Regions from separate parts of the Rhizobium sp. PEPV16 genome, predicted to be linked through region 1. Evidence: predicted binding sites of a transcription regulator. Region 1 holds the regulator's gene; each other region holds the start of a gene.
The links. Region 1 encodes LexA, which represses DNA repair genes until DNA is damaged. Its sites were predicted from a motif close to TGTTCNNNNTGTGTTCNG; they were not measured.

Region 1 (5,525 bases):
AGGCAGGCGGAAGCGCCGCCGACATAACGATAGAGCGGCAGGCCGGAGGCCTGGGCAGCGGCTTTGGCGACGGCGAGCGACACGCCGAGGATGGCGTTGGCGCCGAGGCGCGACTTGTTCGGCGTGCCGTCCAGCTCGATCATGATGTTGTCGATCTGGATCTGGTTTTCGGCGTCGATGCCGCCGATCGCGTCGAAAATCTCGGTGTTGGCGGCTTCGACCGCCTTTTCGACGCCCTTGCCCAGATAGCGCTTGCCGCCGTCACGCAGTTCGACCGCCTCATGCGCGCCCGTCGAGGCGCCCGAGGGAACGGCCGCGCGGCCCATGCTGCCATCTTCGAGATAGACATCGACTTCGACGGTGGGGTTGCCACGGCTATCGAGAATCTCACGGGCGATGATATCGGTGATTGCAGTCATGGGTTCTTCCTGCTCGGTGGATGATAAGTCGGTTCGAAACCTGTCTTAGTCGAAGGCGTGCAAATTACAATGCCGCAATTTCCAGCCTTCGGACCAGCCTTCCCGGCCTATAGCACGATCATGTCAGACTGTTGAACGTCAAGCCTTGGCGACCGCATCGAAGGCAAGCAGCTTTTCGAGAAGCCGCGGCATGTCCTTGAGATAGACCATGTTCGGGCCGTCGGAAGGGGCGTTGTCGGGGTCCTGATGGGTTTCGACGAAGACACCGGCAATACCGGCAGCCACTGCGGCGCGCGCCAGGGTCTCCACGAATTCTCGCTGACCGCCGGAGGATTCGCCCTGCCCGCCCGGCTGCGCCACGGAATGGGTCGCATCGAAGATAACGGGCGCGCCCATCGCTGCCATGATCGGCAGCGAACGCATGTCGGAAACCAGCGTATTGTAGCCGAATGAGGCTCCGCGCTCGCACAGCAGCACGTTCGGATTGCCGCTGGCATTGAGCTTCTTCAGGACGTTCTTCATATCCCAGGGAGCGAGGAACTGGCCCTTCTTGACGTTGACGACGCGGCCGGTCTTGGCGGCGGCGATGAGAAGGTCGGTCTGGCGGCAGAGGAAGGCCGGGATCTGCAGGACGTCGACGATCTTTGCCACCTCCGCGCATTGCTCGGCGGTATGAATGTCGGTCAGGACGGGAAAGCCGAATTCCTTCTTGAGGTCGGCAAAGATCTCTATGCCCTTTTCGATCCCGATACCGCGTTCAGCCGAGAGCGAGGTCCGGTTCGCCTTGTCGAAGGAGCTCTTGTAGACGAGGCCGATGCCGAGCTTTCCGCAAAGCTCCTTCAGCGTGCCGGCAACCATGAAGGCGTGGTCGCGGCTCTCCATCTGGCAGGGACCGGCAATCAGCGACAGGCGGCCGGTATTGGAAAAGGTGACCTGGCCTTGGCCTTCGCCGATCCTGACCTCGGAATTCGTATCAGTGCTCATCGTGTTTCCTCGAAAGCGAAGAGCGTGCCCTGCCCGGGCGCGGGCTTCACCAGAATGCGATTGTTCTTGCGCGTGTATGTCACCCCGTTAGCAGCCAAATGCGCTTCTGTCACGGCAAGATCGACGACAGCAAAGAGGATTGCCCGGCCGCGCAGGCCGCGATCTGCGCATGAGCCGGCGATGTCGAAATAGGCATCCAGCCCTTCCGGCGTCATCAGGCTGATTTTGGCATTTGACGCCGCGATATTGAAGCCGAAACCGGTTTTTTCGACTGCCGATTGCGCCACGGCAAGGCTGACGAAGGCAGCGAAGGCGGCCGGCTCCGGCGTGCAAAGCGCAATCTCGACTATGCCGGTGACGCCATTGGCGTGTGTTTCCAGCGCGGCGCGGTCGGCCGGCAGCGGATTGACGCGCTCGACGGTGAAAAGCAGGAGATCGGGCGCGCGCAGGTCGCCGGCGAAAGCCAGCTTGAAGCCCGCAATCGTCTCGGAACCGTCCGGCATCGTCATCGGCCGGGTGAACTGCAGCATCTCGCCGGCGCTCGATCCGTTGCCGACGAAATTCTGATGATCGGTGCCGGCATCCTTGCTGCCGAAAGCCAGCCCCGAAAGCCCCTCCTCGCCGCAGCGGAAACGAAAGGCCTGGTTGCGGGCCGTGAAGACATTGCCTTGGCGTGCCGATGCCTCGCTCTCCTCGACGCTCGCAATCCCGAGTGGCTCCAGATAGGTCTTGTCGGCAAAAAAGACGCAGGCGTTTTCCGTTCCGAAGGGATGGCGCGCATCGGCGGCAACGGTGAAGCCGAGCTTGCCGAGCCTTTCGCGCGCCAGATCGATATTGACGACCGGCAGCAGGACATGATCCAGCGGGTGCGGTTTGGCGGAATGCTCGTTCATGATGTCCCTCCTGGAAACGTCAAGACTTGTGTCCCACTCCGGCGAATGAAAATAAAAATCTCAACGAGTTGGCGCCAAGTTTTACGGAAATTTAGCTACTTGCGGAACACATATGGAACATATAGTGTCTGTTCTGGATTTGTTTCAATCACGAGGTCACAACGTCGATGCTCACGCGCAAACAACAGGAGCTTCTCCTTTTCATTCATGAGCGCATGAAGGAATCCGGCGTTCCGCCATCTTTCGACGAAATGAAGGATGCCCTGGACCTCGCCTCCAAGTCCGGGATTCATCGCTTGATTACAGCGCTTGAGGAGCGAGGCTTCATTCGCCGCCTACCGAATCGCGCCCGCGCGATCGAGGTCATCAAGCTTCCGGAGGCCTACAGCCCCAGCATTCAGCCCCGGCGCGGCTTTTCGCCGAGCGTCATCGAGGGCAGCCTCGGCAAGCCGCAGCCGGTTGCCACTCCTGCTCCCGCAAAACCCGTCGCCGACAACGGCAACTCGGTCTCCGTGCCGGTCATGGGCCGAATCGCTGCCGGTGTGCCGATCTCGGCGATCCAGAACAATACCCACGACATCGTCGTTCCGGCCGACATGCTCGGCTCCGGTGAACATTATGCGCTCGAGGTCAAGGGCGATTCGATGATCGACGCCGGCATCTTCGACGGCGACACCGTGATCATCCGCAACGGCAGCACCGCAAGTCCTGGCGACATCGTCGTTGCTCTCGTCGACGACGAAGAAGCGACACTCAAGCGCTTCCGCCGCAAGGGCGCCTCGATCGCGCTGGAAGCGGCCAACCCAGCTTACGAGACCCGGATTTTCGGGCCGGACCGTGTCAAGGTTCAGGGTAAACTCGTCGGTCTCATTCGCCGATATCACTGACATTGGCCAGGCCGGATTCGGTAAAACTGTTGCTGCGCCAGTCATAGGCACGATGGCGCATCCATGGCCGCGACAATACATCGAATGCGGTTGCGACCTCCAGGCCAGTGTCCGTGAAGCGCAACTCGATGGAACCGGTCCTGCGCAACGTCTCACCGGTGAAGAGCGTCGCACCTGAACGGCAATTGTTGAAGCGAAGGCGGACCGACGTCACGACTATATCGGCCGCGTCGCACGCCGGGCCGAGATAGGCGGCGTTGTCGATGACGGTTACCACCCGACCATTGCCAAGCCTTGATATGCACCAGGCCTTCTTGACGCAGGAAAAGCGGTTTGCGTCACCGCCCGCTGCGGCCGTCCGCATCGCGGTCCTTGCTTCGTTCTGCTGATCGCGGGAAAGCCTGACGCGGCGGTCTTCTCCCTCAGGCGGGATAGCAGGACCATCCAGCATCTTCGGCGGATCATGCCTCGGCAGGACCAGCGCTCGCTGCCACTGGTCGAAGATGAAGTCCGGCGGTCTTTCACGGTTGGAAGCCATTGCCGCCGCCTCGACGACCGCGACGAGACTGCCATCCTCCGAAATCACCAGATCCGGCGGCCGGGGAACCGGCAGAAGCAGCAGGATGAGTGTTGCGACCGCGATGATCGATGTGCCGACATGGCGCAACCGGGTGCGGAGCAGCGTCAGCAGCAGAAAGCCTGCCACGGCGACGGCGAAATACCAGGCGGGCAAGCGGCCGACGTCGATATTGCCACCCCAGCCGGACACCGTCTTTGCGACCGCGATCACCAAATCGAGGCCGAATCCGACGATCTTCCAAGCCCAAACATCCAGACCGAAAGGCATGAGCAGCATCGCCAGCAGACCTGCCGGCATGATGATGAAGGAGATGATCGGCATCGTCGCGAGGTTTGCCGGCAGGCCGTAGGCGGTCAGGCGATGAAAATGCTCGATCGAAAACAGCGCGGTTGAAAAACCGCCGATCAGCGAGGTCAGGAAGACGCCGCCGAAGAAACCGGCAACCGTAACGAACGGCCGGATGATCGGCAGCTTCAGAAAGGCGTTTTCGCGGACGCGCCGGTCCTTCCACAGCTGATAGCCCGAGACCAGTGCCAATGTCGCGGCAAAGGACATTTGGAAGCTCGGTCCCAAGACCTCGGACGGCGAAATGGCAATGATGACGAGAGCGGAGAGCGCGACATTGCGCAGGCTGATCGACGGCCGGTCGAAGAAGACCGCAATCAACATGATGGCCATCATGATGAAGGCGCGTTCTGCAGAGACCGCAAAGCCGGAGATCAGGAAATAGGCGGTGACGGCGATGAGCGCGCCGGCGGCAGCGATCTTCTTCGTCGGGTAGGCCTCAGCGATGCCTGGAAAGAGGCTGAGCAGCATCCGGAAGCCGACGAAGAAGATGCCGGCCGACAGCGCCATGTTGAGACCGGAGATGGCGATGATATGAGCCAGACCGGACTGGCGCAGCGCCTCCGTCGTCGTATCCGAAATGGCGCGCCGCTCATCCGTCACCAGAGCAGCGGCAAAAGCACCGGTGTCGCCGGGCAGGATCGACCTTATGCGGTCGCCAATCCCGCTGCGCAGCCGGTAGAGCCCTTCGAGCAGCGCTTCCGCCGTCGATCTTGCAGCCTGGGGACCTGCCTGCGCATCGACCTTCGTCGGCGCACCGTAGAAGAAACCGTTGGCGCCGATGCCGTCGAAATAGGCACTGAAGGAGAAGTCGTTGAGCTCGGGAAGCGCTGGGCCTGCGGGCGGCGTCAGCCGCGCCCTGCCGCTGATTATGTCGCCGATCTCGAAGGGCGCGTCGGCGCCGCGGGCGATCACGGTTATGCGTTCGGGCGGCCGCTTCACCTGTGGCGCCTCAGTGCCGGTGACGGCAAGAATGTAGCGCCACCGCCCGCGACCATCGCCTTCGCGCCGCTCGACGCGGCCGGTCACCGTCGTCGTCACGGCGGAATCGAGGATCATAGTGGAAATCCGCCAGCTCTCGAGCTGCGCAGAGACCATGCCGCAGGCCACGAGCGCAAGCGCCAGCAGCGTTGCCCGCACCGCCGCCCGGCCGCGGCTGGCGATGAGAACCGCCACGGTCAGCGCCAACAGGCAGAGCAGCGATGCAACGAGAGGAAAATCCGATGCCGCGAGAAACCAGACGGCTGACCCGGCGCCGAGGAAGACCGGCGAGAACAGCAGCAGGCGCCCATGGTCCGCCTCCTCGCCCAGCATGCGCATGCCGGCCCGCAGCAATTGCGAAGCTGCGGCCGGCAGCCGGTGGCGCAATGGTGTCGCCGACTGCGTCCGTGTCGGTCGCGGCACCACGACAGGTGGT
Region 2 (5,525 bases), on a different contig from region 1:
GCTCACCGGCAAGGGCGGCAGCTTCAGCCTCATTCAGGAACAGGTAGTCGATATCCCCGATGCAAGGCTTCAGCCTGACGACCTTGGCCGGCGAGATGGCGATTGCCGCAACGGGCTTGCCTAGCGAGCGTGCCTTTGCGACGATCGCCGCGATCGTCTCTTCCGGCAGGTTGGCGTCGACGAGGATGAAATCATGCGCGGCGAAGGCCTCCCGCACCCAGCGGATGGAGAGACGCCGCGGCACGAAGAAGCGATAAAGATCCATGTCGGCGAGGGCGATCACCAGATTGCCGTCCTTCTCGATGATCGCCGTGTAGCTCGGCGTCTTGCGGTCGAGGAAGACGAAGGGCCGGTCGTCGATGCCGGCGAAATCGGCAGCTTCTCCGACCGTCTCGCCCATCGGATCGCCGCCGCGCGGCGAGATCATCGTCACCTGAAAACCAAGTCTTGCCAGGTTGCGCGCCGCATTGAAACCGCCGCCGCCCGGCTCCTCGAACCAGGTGCCGGGATTGCTGGCGCCAGGCGCCGTCTCTCCGGAGATTCGGCCGCGCCGGTCGATATGGGCGCCGCCGAGAACAAGAATCTTTTTCTTCATCCGATCGGCTCTCCCGATGCCCGAAGGACGAATCGATACGGTGCGCCCTGCCGCGGCCGAGTCGGCACTTTTGGCCTAAGCCGTTGCTTTTCATTGATAAAACAAATGCAGAACACGTGTCGTTTTACCTTTTTCTTTCAACTGTTTGATCGCCTATTGCGAGAATGGAACAAATGGGGTACAAACTCGACATTGCTTGAGCGGCTTCAATAACCTAAAGGTGGATCGGATGTCTCAGAATTCATTGCGGCTGGTAGAGGACAAATCGGTGGACAAAAGCAAGGCGCTTGAAGCGGCACTCTCACAGATAGAGCGGTCGTTCGGCAAGGGCTCGATCATGAAACTCGGCTCCAACGAGAATGTTGTCGAGATCGAGACGATCTCGACCGGCTCGCTTGGTCTCGATATTGCACTCGGCGTTGGTGGCCTGCCGAGGGGCCGCATCATCGAGATCTACGGGCCGGAAAGCTCCGGTAAGACGACGCTTGCATTGCAGACGATTGCCGAAGCGCAGAAGAAGGGTGGCATCTGCGCCTTCGTCGATGCCGAACATGCGCTCGATCCCGTCTATGCCCGCAAGCTTGGCGTCGACCTGCAGAACCTTCTGATCTCGCAGCCCGATACCGGCGAGCAGGCGCTCGAAATCACCGATACGCTGGTGCGCTCCGGCGCCGTCGACGTTCTCGTCGTCGACTCGGTCGCGGCACTGACGCCGCGTGCCGAAATCGAAGGCGAGATGGGCGACAGCCTTCCCGGCCTGCAGGCGCGACTGATGAGCCAGGCGCTGCGCAAGCTCACCGCTTCGATCTCCAAGTCGAACACCATGGTGATCTTCATCAACCAGATCCGCATGAAGATCGGCGTTATGTTCGGTTCGCCGGAAACGACGACCGGCGGCAATGCGCTGAAGTTCTATGCCTCCGTGCGCCTCGACATCCGCCGCATCGGCGCGGTCAAGGAGCGCGAAGAGGTGATCGGCAACCAGACCCGCGTCAAGGTCGTGAAGAACAAGATGGCGCCGCCCTTCAAGCAGGTCGAGTTCGACATCATGTATGGCGAGGGTGTTTCCAAGACCGGCGAACTGGTCGATCTCGGCGTCAAGGCCGGCATCGTCGAGAAGTCGGGCGCCTGGTTCTCCTATAACAGCCAGCGTCTCGGCCAGGGCCGTGAAAACGCCAAGACCTTTCTGCGCGACAATCCGGATCTCGCCCGCGAGATCGAACTGTCGCTGCGCCAGAATGCTGGCCTGATCGCCGACCGCTTCCTGCAGAACGGCGGACCAGAGCCCGATGACGGTGATGGCGATGCCACTGCGGAAATGTAATTTTCGCGCCTAAACTCATCGGACAGTTCCAACCGGCCGCATTCCTGATGAGAATGCGGCCGGTTTTGTTTGTCTGCTGGACAGTGGCGGGGGCGAACGTTAAAAGCCGATGGATTTAAATTTACCTGCCTCCGGCAGCATTGAAGGGCATAGCATGAGCGGCGTGAACGATATCCGGTCGACCTTCCTCGACTATTTCAAGAAGAACGGCCATGAGATCGTTCCGTCGAGCCCGCTCGTGCCGCGCAACGACCCGACGCTGATGTTCACCAATGCCGGCATGGTGCAGTTCAAGAACGTCTTCACCGGCCTCGAAAAACGTCCCTATTCGACGGCGACGACTTCGCAGAAATGCGTGCGCGCCGGCGGCAAGCACAACGACCTCGACAATGTCGGTTATACTGCACGCCACCTGACCTTCTTCGAGATGCTCGGCAACTTCTCCTTCGGCGACTATTTCAAGGAGAATGCGATCGAGCTTGCCTGGAAGCTCGTTACCGAAGGCTTCGACCTTCCGAAGAACCGTCTGCTGGTGACCGTTTATTCCGAGGACGAGGAAGCTGCGACGCTGTGGAAGAAGATCGCCGGCTTTTCCGACGACAAGATCATCCGCATCTCGACCTCGGACAATTTCTGGCAGATGGGCGATACCGGCCCCTGCGGCCCGTGCTCGGAAATCTTCATCGACCAGGGTGAGAATGTTTGGGGTGGCCCTCCGGGCTCACCGGAGGAAGATGGCGACCGGTTCCTGGAATTCTGGAACCTCGTCTTCATGCAGTTCGAGCAGACCGAACCTGGCGTTCGCAACCCGCTGCCTCGCCCGTCGATCGATACCGGCATGGGGCTGGAGCGTATGGCCTGCATTCTGCAGGGCGTTCAGAGCGTGTTCGACACTGATCTCTTCCGCACGCTGATCGGCACCATCGAGGACACGATGGGCGTCAAGGCGGAAGGCAGCGCCAGCCACCGCGTCATCGCCGACCATTTGCGCTCCTCAGCCTTCCTGATCGCCGACGGCGTGCTTCCGTCGAATGAGGGCCGCGGTTATGTGCTGCGCCGCATCATGCGCCGCGCCATGCGCCATGCACAGCTGCTCGGCGCCAAGGAACCGCTGGTCTACAAGCTGCTGCCGACGCTGGTGCAGCAGATGGGCCGCGCCTATCCGGAACTGGTGCGCGCCGAGGCGCTGATCTCGGAAACGCTGAAGCTGGAGGAAAACCGCTTCCGCAAGACGCTGGAACGCGGCCTGTCGCTTCTGTCGGACGCGACGACGGATCTTTCCAAGGGCGATATGCTGGATGGTGAGACCGCCTTCAAGCTCTACGACACCTACGGCTTCCCGCTCGATCTGACGCAGGATGCGCTGCGTGCCCGTGAGATCGGCGTCGACATCTCCGGCTTCACCGATGCGATGCAGCGCCAGAAGGCCGAAGCCCGCTCGCACTGGGCCGGTTCCGGCGAGAAGGCGACGGAAACCGTCTGGTTCGAGCTCAAGGAAAAACACGGCGCCACCGAATTCCTCGGCTATGACACCGAAACGGCTGAAGGCGTCGTGCAGGCGATCGTCAAAGAGGGCGCGGTTTCCACCGAGGCCAAGGCCGGCGACAAGGTGCAGATCGTGGTTAGCCAGACACCGTTCTACGGCGAATCCGGTGGCCAGATGGGCGATACCGGCGTGATCTCGTCCGACCACGGCAAGATCGAGATTTCGGATACGCAGAAGAGGGGCGAAGGCCTGTTCGTGCATCAGGGTACTGTCATCGACGGCGTGTTCAAGGACGGCGATGCCGTGGTGCTGACGGTCGATCATGCCCGCCGTTCGCGGCTGCGCGCCAACCACTCTGCGACCCACCTGCTGCATGAGGCGCTGCGCGAAGTGCTCGGCACCCATGTTGCCCAGAAGGGCTCGCTGGTGGCACCCGAGCGCCTGCGCTTCGATGTCTCGCATCCGAAGCCGATGTCGGCCGAGGAGCTCAAGATCGTCGAAGATATGGCAAACGAGATCGTGCTGCAGAATTCGCCGGTTACTACGCGGCTGATGAGCGTTGACGATGCGATCGCCGAAGGCGCGATGGCGCTGTTCGGCGAAAAATACGGCGATGAAGTCCGGGTCGTGGCGATGGGCGAGGGCGTGCGTGGCGCCAAGGCCGGCAAGCCCTATTCGATCGAACTCTGCGGCGGCACGCATGTCGGGGCCACCGGCCAGATCGGCCTGATCCGCGTTCTCGGCGAAAATGCCGTCGGCGCCGGCGTTCGCCGTATCGAGGCCGTCACCGGCGAATCGGCGCGGGAATATCTGGCCGAACAGGATGAACGCGTGAAGACGCTTGCCGCCTCGCTGAAGGTGCAGCCGGGCGAAGTGCTGGCGCGTGTCGAAGCGCTGATGGACGAGCGCCGCAAGCTCGAAAAGGAGCTGGCTGATGCCAAGCGCAAACTCGCCATGGGCGGCGGGCAGGGCGGCTCGGTCGATGCCGTGCGCGAAGTCGCCGGCGTCAAGTTCCTCGGCAAGGCGATTTCGGGCGTCGATCCCAAGGATTTGAAAGGGCTTGCCGATGACGGCAAGACCAGCATCGGGTCGGGCGTCGTTGCGCTCGTCGGCGTGTCCGACGACGGCAAGGCAAGTGCTGTGGTGGCGGTGACACCGGATCTCGTGCAGCGCTACAGCGCCGTCGATCTCGTCCGCATCGCATCTGCCGCCCTTGGCGGCAAGGGCGGCGGCGGCCGCCCCGACATGGCGCAGGCCGGCGGCCCCGACGGATCGAAGGCCGACGAGGCGATCGAGGCGGTTGCCGTGGCACTCGCCGGCTGAATTGCCGCCTGACAACAGTTTGAAATTCAAACCGGCTGCGAGATCATGGATTTCGCAGCCGGTTTTGTTTTCATCGACCCGTGGCCACGCGATGTTCAGTTTCGCGACTGCAACGCCAGGCGGCAGGCGAGCCCGGTGAAGACCGTTGCCAGAATGTATTGCGGTAACTTCGGGAAACGGCTCGCCGATTGGAGTTTCGAACGGATCGTGCTTCCGAGGAAAATCACGGCGCCATTCACGACGAGGCCGATTCCGTTCAGGATGCTTGCAAGTATCAGCATCTGCATCGTCAGCGACCCGGCAGACGCATTCACGAATTGTGGAAAGAGCGCCATGACGAAGAGCGCCATCTTCGGATTGAGCAGATTGGTGGCAAGGCCCGCAAAGAAGATGCGCCGGCCCGACAGTCGCTTCAGCGTCGATGCCGGCTGAAAGGCGATGCCTTCCGAGCGGACCGTCTTGTAGGCGAGATAGAAAAGATAGCAACAGCCGGCCCAGCGCACCGTTTCATAGGCGGCCGGCACGGTTATGAAGAGCTGCGACAGCCCAAAGGCTGCGGCAAGGGCGTGGCAATAGGTGCCGAGCGCGATGCCGGCATAGGTCAGGAAGCCGGCAGCGCGTCCCTGGCTGATGCTGCGGGAGGCGATCAGCAGCATGTCGGGACCGGGCGTGGCGGTCAGCACCAGCGCTGCGGCGGCAAAGAGCATTAATGTTGAAAAATCCGGCATCTATCATTCCTTTTGGGTTCGAGCCGGAATTCCGGTCTACGCAGGATTCGCCGAAGGTTCAAGTCAGCA
Region 3 (5,525 bases), on a different contig from region 1:
CGGCTGACATAGAACCAGCTGACAGCATCGCCCTGTACATCGGTTCTGGCGCACATGACGATCGTCTCGGGGTCGAGGAAGTCTATGGGATCGTCAATCGAGCAGAGGTCTTCGCGGACCGACAGACGGGGACGGACCTTGAGGTCGGCGTTCAAATGCTCGTCGGCCGAAAGCGAGAGCCCACCCGGCACGCGGCCGCAGAACGGCTCGTCCATCCATGTCAGTCCGCCGTCCAGGCTGCGTGCCTGCCAGGGTACGAATGGGTAATCACGGTCCAATTCGTGCAACTCCCCCTTCGCTCCGAGCTTGCCGCGCGCGAAGACGACGACCATTTCGTCACCCCACGACCAGAGGCCATAATTTGCCGGCCAGCCTGCGAACTCGCCGCGTCTGCGGTAGATTTCAAGATTGCGGAACTGCGTGTCCATGGAGGCTTCCAGACGGTCAGAGCGTTTCGACTGGAAGTGCCCGCACAAGCAATTCTTCCTGCCCGAGCAGCTCTTCGAGCTTGCGCCGGTATTGGCGCCACCAGGCCCGATCGAGACTGTCCACCATCACTTCGATCACGATGATCGTATCTTCTTCAGTGCCCTCGCCATTGGACCAAAACCCCTTTGCCGGGGAATTGAGGTATGAAGTCGCCCCGCCATGACGCTCCGTCATCTCGCGCTGAATCATCGCGATAATGTCTTCGATGTCGATCGCTGCTTGCGGCGCTGCCGGAATAAACAACTGTATCAGATGCATGTGGAATTCTCCTCGTCCCGCAAACTTCGGAGATCCGACGAGGTTCCGGCCCGGCTCGAAATCGGGTGCGATGTGATGGAACACTGGCCGCCGAAATCGCGGATATCCGGTTGGATGAAACCAATGCGGCGACGGACGGTCGTCGCCGTCGTTCAAGGATGCGCACCAGGCCCCTGCGGCAGCCGATGCTGGCGCTCTAAAAAGCCAGCCGCAGCTGCGGCGCCGCGGCCGGTGCTCGTCCTTCCAGCGAAGAGAGGGTGACGCCGAGCAGCCGTATGCCCTTTCGCGGCGGAAAGATCGGCGCGAGCAGCAGGTTGACCAGCTCCTCGAGGTCGGCGATTGCCGGCAGCGGTGCCGGAACCGTCTTGCTGCGCGTGATCTGGCTGAAGTCGGCATATTTCACCTTGAGCGTCACTGTCTTGGCGGCGATCCCGTTGGCCTCGCAGTAAGCCCACACCTTTTCGATCAGCGGCTGGAGACCTTCGCGAGCAGGCTCAAAGGCGTGGAGGTCCTGTGCGAAGGTATCTTCCGCGCCGACGGATTTGCGCACCCGGTCGGGCTTGACCTGGCGCTCGTCGATGCCGCGGGCGATGCCGTAAAAATAGGGCCCCGACTTGCCGAAATGCTCGACGAGGAACTCGAGTGTCTTCTCCTTGAGATCGGCGCCTGTTTCGATCCCGAGTTGCTGCATCTTCTCAGCGGTTGCCGGTCCGACGCCATGGAATTTCCGGACGGGAAGCTGCTCGACGAAGGCTGGCCCGTTCTTCGGCGTGATGACAGCCTGGCCGTTCGGCTTGTTGAGGTCGCTCGCCATCTTGGCAAGAAATTTGTTGTAGGAAATCCCGGCCGACGCGTTGAGGCCGGTGACTTGCTTGATCTTGGCGCGGATCTCCAGAGCGACCTCGGTGGCGATCGTCATGCCTTTCAGATTTTGCGTCACATCGAGATAGGCCTCGTCGAGCGACAGCGGCTCGACCAGCGGCGTGTATTCGGCAAAGATCTCACGGATCTGCTGCGACACCGCCTTGTAGACGGCAAAGCGCGGCGGCACGAAGATCAGGTCAGGACATTTGCGCTTGGCAGTTACCGACGGCATTGCCGAGTGAACACCAAATTTGCGGGCCTCATAGCTCGCCGCCGCCACCACACCCCGGGCGGCCGACCCGCCGACGGCAATCGGTTTGCCGCGCAAGTCCGAATTATCGCGCTGCTCGACCGACGCATAAAAAGCATCCATGTCGACATGGACGATTTTGCGGACGGGGGGTGAGCTTATCTCGTTCATGGCGGTTTCAGCGATCGCGATGGGATCGGCATCTGAAATTGCGCGCCGAAACAAAAACAGAACATACCAGCCTTGGGACGCGATATCAACAATTCCAGTGGGCGGCTCGGACCTGCCGCCGAAACCACCAGCCGCCCAAGGCGTTCTCATCCTGTGATAAATTAAAATAAGGAGGCAGCCAATGGCGGACGACAGCACGATCACGATCCGAGCCACATTCGAAACACGCGAAGCCGCTGATCTCGCGGTCGAACATCTGGTTCAGCAGCATGGGGTTTCGAGGCCCGACATCTTTATCCAGTCGGCAAGCGACCGGAACAGTGCGGGTTCGGCGCCATCAGGCGGGGATATCTCTCATGACGATGGCGCCCGTCGCGATGCGCCGCTCGAAGGCGAGATCGAGGTCTCGGCGGATATCGCATCCAGCCAAGTCGCCGCCGTCCAGCGCAGTCTCCGAGCTGCCGGCGCAGTGCGTGTATCGAGCCGCTGAGACCCAGCCTCAAGGCAGCATCCTCACAAACGGCAAATGCGGATCGAGGCGGGCGAGCAGATCGAGAGCGTAGGCGGCGCGCAGCAGGCGGTCGGGGCGCGTCTGGCCGGAGGCGGCGGCCAGCTGGCCGACGAGGCTGCCGGGAAGCGCCAGGCCTGCTTCGCCAAGCGTGCGCCCCAGGCGTTGCATGCGCTGCAGCCGCTCCGGATCCTCCATGCGGCCGCCGAGTTCGGCGAGCGCCAGGATTTCGTCGAAGGCGGTGGAGATCAGCCGCTGGCTGGCGGCCTGCGGGCGGGCCAGCGCTTCGAAGCGCATCGGTTTGCGCTCCGGCGCGCCGGGCAGCGTGAAGCTTTTGGTGAGGCGCGAGAGTAAGCTCGGCTTTTGCGCGGTCGTGGTTGCCGGCGCCGGCGGCAGGTCGAGGAGGGTCAGGCTGTCGGTTCCGAAACCGAGCGGCGAAAGCACGATGTCGGCGCCGCGGGCTTCGGCGAGGACGGTCAGCAGCGGCGGCTGGCGATCGCCGATCGAGCCAAGCAGCGCGAAATGGGCCTCCAGCCGTTCGTCGCCCTCTATCTCCAGCTCCAGCCAGGCCCCTTCGCGATCCCGCACCGGCCAGCGTCCGGCCTGCGCCACGCCGTCGAAGCGCAGCGAGCCGAAAGCGACTGGGCGCAAGATCAGCGGCAGGGCGCGGCGCGGCGGGGCCGCAAGTTTCGGCCGGAAGGCGCTCGCAAGACGGATGGCGCATTGTTTCCAGTCATCGATGACCGCGCCTTCGATCCCCTGCACGGCAGCACTCCAGCCGGCCTTGAGAAGCTCGGCGCGGCCGTTGCCGGTCTGCAGCCGGCCGTCCCCGGTGGCGGAGGCGCCCTCGAGGCGGAAGGCGCTGCCGGCGATTGCCGCGAGCGAACGGCCGAAGACCGGCTCGGCCCCGGCCGCATGGCGCGGCACAAAGCCCGGATCGCTGCCGGCCCCGCGCGCCAGCGTCGCGCTGAAGCTTCGCCCGTCGGCGGAGAGATAATAGCCGGTCACCCCGCGTGCGCCGCTGTCGGTCTGCCACAGGCGCAGGCCGCAACCGACGAGCTCGATCGCCGGCAGCGGCTGCGGCGCTTCAGCGCCCGCACCGGTGAGCAAGGGATCGTCAGAGCCGGCCCGAAGCGCCTCGGTCAAGGCATAGGCGCGCGCCAGCATGACGAGAAGCTCGGCAGGATCGGCCGCGTCCAGCCGCTCCCGTCTTCGCCGGATCATCGCGGCGATGGTGCGAAGCTCGGCGGCAAGCCGCGGCATTGCTTCGGTGCGCGAGGACAGGACAAGATCGCCGATCCGCTCTTCGAGACCGGCAGGCGCCTTCGACAGGGCCTGGCGCGCGGCATCGCGCAGCAATGTGGCCGCGTCTTCGATTGTGCCTGACGTGGCTTTGCCCGGCTCTTCCGGCGCTTGCTCGGCACTAGCAACCGTCTCACCAGGCCCGCGGACGGCGAGAAGCGCCGCCGCATGCAGCGCGGCGCGTTGCGAGGTCGCAGCCTTGGAGAGCATGCCGGCAGGACCGCCGCCGGCGGGATAAAGCACCGGATGATGGTCGCCCAGCGCGATGCGGACGGCATTCGGGCTCGTCTCGATGCTGATCGCGCCCGGTTCGAGCGCTGCCAGCAGCGTTTGCGCCTGGATATGAGCGGCGCGGCCGAAGGCGCGGATGATGACCTCTTGCTCGAGCGAAAGGATTTCCGCATGTGGATCCGGAATGGCTTCAGCGCGGACCGGCTCCGCCGTCTCGGCTGCGCCCGGCTGCTCGGCCGGCCTTACCTCCTCCGCCTCGCGGATGAAAATGATGCCGGCGAGAATATGCCGGCAAAGGCCGGTTGCAGGGCAGCTGCAGCTTGCGGCAGTCAGCGGACCGGCGGTGAGCCGCACGCTTTCGCCATCGGCTTCGGCAAGGGCTACCCCGCCATCCCAGCCGGACAGGCGCACGAGCCCGGCCTCCACATCCCGGCGGGCGCGGCGCAGCAGGCCTTTGGAGGAGGCTGCCTCCAGCACCTCATCGCTGAGGGCTGCGGCGTCGAAACGCTGGGAATTCTCCGTCTTGCCCCGCTTCACCTTATATGCCCCGCAACCCAATCGGCAAAATGCTCCGGCGTCAGTGCGGCGATCTCCATGCCGGCATCGACGAGCCGCGCGGCGGTATCGCGGTCATAGGCCGGCCGGGCGGCCTCATCGAGTGCGGCAAGGCCGAGCAGCTTCACCCGAGCGCCGGCAAGCCGCCGCACCGCGGCAAAGAGCGGGGCGGCAGGCGCACCTTCGCAAAAATCCGAGACCAGCACGAAGATCGTCCGCTGCGGCTCGGCAATATGGGTCGCCTCGCAATAGGCGACGGCCCGGCCGATATCGGTTCCGCCGCCGAGCTGGACCGACATCAGCACATCGACGGGATCGCCGACCTCGTCGCTGAGGTCGACCACCGACGTGTCGAACAGCACCAGCTTCACCGTCACCGCCGGCAGCGTCGAAAGGATCGAGGCCATCACGGCGCTGTAGATCAGCGAGGTCGCCATCGAGCCCGACTGGTCGATGCAGAGCACGATCCGCCAGGGCAGATGGCGGCGGGCTGCGGCGTGGAAATGCAGGTGTTCGGCGATCAGCACACGCCGCGCCTGGTCCCAGTTCTTCAGGTTCTTGCGGATCGTCTGGTTCCAGGCGATGTCGCGGGCGCTGGAGCGGCGCGCCGTCGTTTCGCCGCGCCGTCTTGCGCCGGAGAGCGCCCGGCTCGTCTGCAGGCGCAGCTTCTTCGTCAGCTCCTCGACGACACGTTTGGCGACCTGGCGGATTTTTCCCGCGATAACAGGATCGGAGCGGCCGCGATGGGCAAGCAGTGCCGCAAGCAGCGACGGGTCGGGATCGAGTTCGGCGAGCGCCTTCGGGTCGTCGAGGATCTCGGTCATGCCGAACCGGCCGAGCGCATCCTTCTCGACCCGCTCCAGCACCGATTTCGGAAAGAGCGAGCGCATCTCGCCA

Region 2: the regulator LexA is predicted to act here: its motif matches at 693-710, upstream of recA (recombinase RecA).
Region 3: the regulator LexA is predicted to act here: its motif matches at 2,079-2,096, upstream of dinB (DNA polymerase IV).

The regions. Positions count from the first base shown of each region.
Region 1 covers NZ_VSZV01000244.1:3,348-8,872, forward strand. Annotated here, with positions in the region: gene eno (phosphopyruvate hydratase) at 1-419, opposite strand, end outside; gene kdsA (3-deoxy-8-phosphooctulonate synthase) at 558-1,403, opposite strand; gene FY112_RS09035 (VOC family protein) at 1,400-2,296, opposite strand; gene lexA (transcriptional repressor LexA) at 2,464-3,183, shown strand; gene FY112_RS09045 (ComEC/Rec2 family competence protein) at 3,164-5,525, opposite strand, start outside.
Region 2 covers NZ_VSZV01000349.1:21,954-27,478, reverse strand. Annotated here, with positions in the region: gene FY112_RS29905 (carbohydrate kinase family protein) at 1-595, opposite strand, end outside; gene recA (recombinase RecA) at 825-1,919, shown strand; gene alaS (alanine--tRNA ligase) at 2,074-4,728, shown strand; gene FY112_RS29890 (LysE family translocator) at 4,824-5,456, opposite strand.
Region 3 covers NZ_VSZV01000306.1:14,012-19,536, reverse strand. Annotated here, with positions in the region: gene FY112_RS16390 (sialidase family protein) at 1-428, opposite strand, end outside; gene FY112_RS16385 (hypothetical protein) at 445-747, opposite strand; gene dinB (DNA polymerase IV) at 944-2,032, opposite strand; gene FY112_RS16375 (hypothetical protein) at 2,214-2,522, shown strand; gene FY112_RS16370 (hypothetical protein) at 2,532-4,610, opposite strand; gene FY112_RS16365 (VWA domain-containing protein) at 4,607-5,525, opposite strand, start outside.